Regions from separate parts of the Streptomyces sp. NPDC094032 genome, predicted to be linked through region 1. Evidence: riboswitches for the same ligand, from Rfam matches in the RefSeq annotation. Region 1 holds a riboswitch; the other holds the start of a gene.
What was found. Region 1 has a riboswitch for glycine ahead of gcvT (glycine cleavage system aminomethyltransferase GcvT). Riboswitches for the same ligand answer to the same signal wherever they lie in the genome.
Positions count from the first base shown of each region.

Region 2: linked by a shared signal. The riboswitch ahead of gcvP (aminomethyl-transferring glycine dehydrogenase) and the one ahead of gcvT (glycine cleavage system aminomethyltransferase GcvT) in region 1 are both predicted to bind glycine.

Region 1 covers NZ_JBEOUE010000045.1:20,939-23,321, reverse strand. The annotation lists gene ABTZ54_RS34575 (AAA family ATPase) at 1-641, opposite strand, end outside; glycine riboswitch at 796-909, shown strand; gene gcvT (glycine cleavage system aminomethyltransferase GcvT) at 1,081-2,205, shown strand; gene gcvH (glycine cleavage system protein GcvH) at 2,283-2,383, shown strand, end outside.
Region 2 covers NZ_JBEOUE010000033.1:9,738-12,120, reverse strand. The annotation lists gene gcvP (aminomethyl-transferring glycine dehydrogenase) at 1-1,063, opposite strand, end outside; glycine riboswitch at 1,244-1,342, opposite strand; gene ABTZ54_RS31710 (PRC-barrel domain-containing protein) at 1,456-1,830, shown strand; gene ABTZ54_RS31705 (DNA polymerase IV) at 1,873-2,383, opposite strand, start outside.

The DNA.
Region 1 (2,383 bases):
GTGACCGAGGCACAGCCGGGCGGCAGCCGGCCGGCCTCGGCGGTGCTCACCAGCCGGCCGACGGCGCGGCGGTGCCGGGCGAAGGCGTAGCCCGAGACTCCTCGGCCGCGGGCCCGCTGCCCTTCGCGGGCGGTGGTGGGCTCCACGTCGAGCAGGATCAGGTGGAGGGCGGTGCCACGGCGTCTGGCCTCGCGGGCGAGCCAGCCGCGCACCCAGGACTGGGTGCCGCAGTCGTGGACGACGACGCTCGCCCCGGAGCGCAGGGCGCGGCGGAGCCCGGCGTAGTGCGCGAGGCGGGCGAGCGGGCGGTAGACGGCGTACGGGAGGAAGCGGGGCAGCCGGGCCTCCCAGCGCTCGCGGGTGTGCTGCGAGTCGATGGCGCGGCCCTCCGCGGTGCGGCCCATGAGCGTGGACTTGCCGCTGCCGGGCAGTCCGGAGACGACCACGACGTCCCCCATGGCGTACGCGAGGGTGCGGGGGCCTCGGCCGCCCCGGTCGCGCAGGTCGCGCAGCAGCCGGCCGCGGCGGCGGGTCCTGGCCCGGGCGCGGGCTCCGGCGCGCTGCACGGGTATGCCCGCGCTCGTCGCGTAGGCGCCGGTGCCCTGGACCGGCCGCATCGGCATCCTCGGCGGCATCTGCATCGCGTCGCTCCCCCTGGTAGGCCCTGCGGAGACCCTTGCCCACGAAGTGTAAAGAAAGGGTAATGAGACGCAAGCGATTTGCCGGGCCGAACCGCCGTGCAATGATGTGCGCGCAGGCGCTCGCACGAGCGTCCACAACCTCATACCGGCCGCTCGAATCCGCGCGGGAGAGTCCCGGTCACGCACCGCAGTCGCAGTGGGTGCGCCCGGGCGCCGAAGGAGCAAGATCCTCCCTTGAATCTCTCAGGCCCCGTACCGCGTGGATGAGGCAGATCTGAAAAGCGGGCCGCGCCTGTCGTCGTGGCTCCACCCAAGGTGCAAGCCGAGGATGTCCTGAGGACGTCGCCGGTGAACCTCTCAGGTTCCATGACAGATGGGGAGGACCGTCCTCCGTCATGCATGTCGTGCCCCGCACGCCCTGGGACCCGGGAGTCACCCGATGAGCACTGCCCCCCGTCTGACCGCCCTCGACGCGCTGCACCGTTCGCTGGGCGCGACCATGACCGACTTCGCCGGCTGGGACATGCCGCTGCGGTACGGCAGCGAGCGCGACGAGCACAACGCCGTCCGCAACCAGGCCGGTCTCTTCGACCTCTCCCACATGGGCGAGATCACCGTCACGGGCCCGCAGGCCGTGGAGCTCCTGGACCACGCCCTGGTCGGCAACATCTCCACCGTGGGCAACGGCCGCGCCCGCTACACGATGATCTGCCAGGAGGACGGCGGCATCCTGGACGACCTGATCGTCTACCGCCTGGGCGAGACCGAGTACATGGTCGTCGCCAACGCCTCCAACGCCCAGATCGTCCTGGACGCCCTCGTCGAGCGCTCCGCCGGCTTCGACGCCGAGGTCCGCGACGACCGCGACGCCTACGCGCTGATCGCCGTCCAGGGCCCGGAGTCCCCCGGCATCCTGAAGTCGATCACCGACGCCGACCTGGACGGCCTGAAGTACTACGCCGGCCTGCCCGGCACCGTCGCCGGCGTGCCCGCGCTGATCGCCCGTACCGGCTACACCGGCGAGGACGGCTTCGAGCTGTTCCTGAAGCCCGAGCACGCCGAGGGCGTGTGGCGCGCGCTGACCGAGGCGGGCCAGGGCGTCGGCCTGATCCCCTGCGGCCTGTCCTGCCGTGACACGCTCCGCCTGGAGGCGGGCATGCCGCTGTACGGCCACGAGCTGACCACCGCGCTGACCCCCTTCGACGCGGGCCTCGGCCGGGTCGTGAAGTTCGAGAAGACCACCAACGAGGGCCGCTTCGTCGGCCGCTCAGCCCTTGAGAAGGCCGCCGAGCGCGCCGAGTCCGCCCCGCCGCGCAAGCTGGTCGGCCTGATCGCCGAGGGCCGCCGGGTCCCCCGCGCCGGCTTCGCCGTCGTCGCGAACGGCCAGGTCATCGGCGAGGTCACCTCCGGCGCCCCGTCGCCGACGCTCGGCAAGCCGATCGCCATCGCCTACGTGGACGCGGAGTTCGCCACGCCCGGCACCGAGGGCGTCGGCGTCGACATCCGCGGCGCGCACGAGCCGTACGAGGTCGTGGCGCTGCCGTTCTACAAGCGCCAGAAGTGACGAAGTCGTCTCAGGACTCGTCTCATCCCGCAAGACCCACGTTCATCAGCACTCCCCGCATCCAGGAGAATCAGGTCATGAGCAACCCCCAGGCGCTGCGCTACAGCAAGGAGCACGAGTGGCTGTCGGCCGTCGAGGACGGCATAGCCACCATCGGTATCACCGAGCACGCGGCCAA
Region 2 (2,383 bases), on a different contig from region 1:
CGTACATGCCGGCCATGACGGCGAGCAGCACCTGGGCGGTGCAGATGTTGCTGGTGGCCTTCTCGCGGCGGATGTGCTGCTCGCGGGTCTGCAGGGCCAGGCGGTACGCCTTGTTGCCGTCGGCGTCGACGGAGACGCCGACCAGGCGGCCGGGCAGCGAGCGGGCGTGCTTGTCCTGGACGGCCATGTAGCCGGCGTGCGGGCCGCCGAAGCCCATGGGGACGCCGAAGCGCTGGGTGGTGCCGACGGCGATGTCGGCGCCGAGCGAGCCGGGCGAGGCGAGCAGGGTCAGCGCGAGCAGGTCGGCGGCGACGGTGACGATCGCGCCGAGCTCGTGGGCCTGGTCGATGACGGGCTTGATGTCCCGGACGGCGCCGGAGGCACCCGGGTACTGGAGCAGCACACCGAAGACGCCGCGCTCGGCGATCTCGGCGGGGATGCCGGCCGACAGGTCGGCGACGACGACCTCGACCCCGGTGGGCTCGGCGCGGGTCTCGATGACGGCGATGGTCTGCGGCAGGGCGTCGGCGTCGATGAGGAACACGCCGTTCTTCACCTTGCCGACCCGGCGGGACAGCGCCATGGCCTCGGCGGCCGCGGTGCCCTCGTCGAGCAGCGAGGCGCCGGAGGTGGGCAGACCGGTGAGGTCGGCGACCATCGTCTGGAAGTTGAGCAGGGCCTCCAGCCGGCCCTGCGAGATCTCGGGCTGGTACGGCGTGTACGCGGTGTACCAGGCCGGGTTCTCCATGACGTTGCGGAGGATGACCGGCGGAGTGAACGTGCCGTAGTAGCCGAGACCGATCATCGGGGCGAGGACCTGGTTGCGGTCGGCCAGCTCGCGCAGCTCGGCCAGGACCTCGGCCTCGGTGCGGGCGGCCGGCAGGCCGAGCGCCTCGGCGTTCTTGATGACGTCCGGCACGGCCGCGGCCGTCAGCTCGTCGAGCGAGCCGTACCCGACCTGGGCGAGCATCTTCGCGCGGGCCTCGGCGTCGGGGCCGATGTGCCGCTGCTCGAAGGGAATACCCTGCTCGAGCTCGGAGAGCGGAATGCGGTTGGCGGTCATGCTGCGGGGGCCTCCTGGTCGTCACGACCTGCGAGGGGCACCACGGCGCGGGTGCCCGGACGGCCTCCCCCTCTGTCATCTCAACCTGAGAGTTTCACCGGCCATGCCTGACGGCACGACCGGCTTTCACCGTCGGTGAGAGCGGATGCCGTCGACGCCCGCCCTGCTTTCCAGAGTGACCTCGTCCACGCGGTACAGGGGCCTGAGAGATTCCGGGGAGGATTTGCTCCTTCGGCGCCACCGAAAGGTTTCTTCGGAGGACTCTCCCGCGCAGGGTCGACAGCCACAGCCAGCCTACCAGCGCGGTTGAGCCTGGCATCGCTCAAGTGGCCGACATCCCAGTTGTGCACTTTCGTAGGGGTGTAGAGCAGTTGCGACCAGTTGGAGGGACCGTGCAGACCGATATCGATCCGCGCAGCCTGATCGGCCGCAAGGCGTACGACCGGAACGGACACAAGATCGGGACCGTGGACGAGGTGTACCTGGACGACGCGACGGGCGTCCCCGAATGGGCCGCCGTGCGCACCGGCCTGTTCAGCCGCGACGCGTTCGTCCCCCTGGAGCCGAGCGAGCTGGTGAGCGACGGCCTCCACATCCCGTACGAGCGCGCCCTCATCAAGGACGCCCCCGACTTCGGGGTGGGCCGTCACCTCTCCCCCGAGCAGGAACTCCAGCTCTACCGCCACTACAGCCTCGCCCTGCCCCCACCGCCCCAGGACACCTCTCCCAGGGACTTCGGGCGCCTGGCGGGCCAGGAGGACATGTAGAGGCCCCTGAGAGCGGGTGCGGGCCCCACGGCGGGTGCCGCCTCAAGCCGCCTCCTCCCCCCGGACCAACGGCAACGGATCCGAAGGCTCCAGATCCGGATCGTCCACGGAGAAGGTCCGCACCCGCCCCGGCACCACCGCCCCCGGCTCCTCGAACCGGACGGTGACCCGCCCGACCCCGCTCCCCTGCACCCACCCGGCCCCGTACTCCGCGTGCCGCACGTCCCGCCCCGGCGCCCAGTGCCGCTCCGCGCTCTCCGCCGCGGCGGGAGGGGCGGGCTCGGCCGCGTCGGGGCCTGCGACGTGCGGCGCGGCGACGCCCTCGGCCTCCTCCCGGGCCTCCGCCTCCGCGCGGGCCTCCGCCTCCGCCTGCGCGAACAGGTCCTCCTGCGTGTAGTCGGCGAGCCCGCTCACCCCGACCCCCAGCAGCCGCACCCCGCCCGTGGTGTCCACCAGGTCGAGCAGCCGCGCCGCGGCCTCCCGCACCACCACGGGATCGTCCGTCGGCCCCCGCAGCGTCTCGGAGCGCGTCAGCGTCGAGAAGTCGTACCTC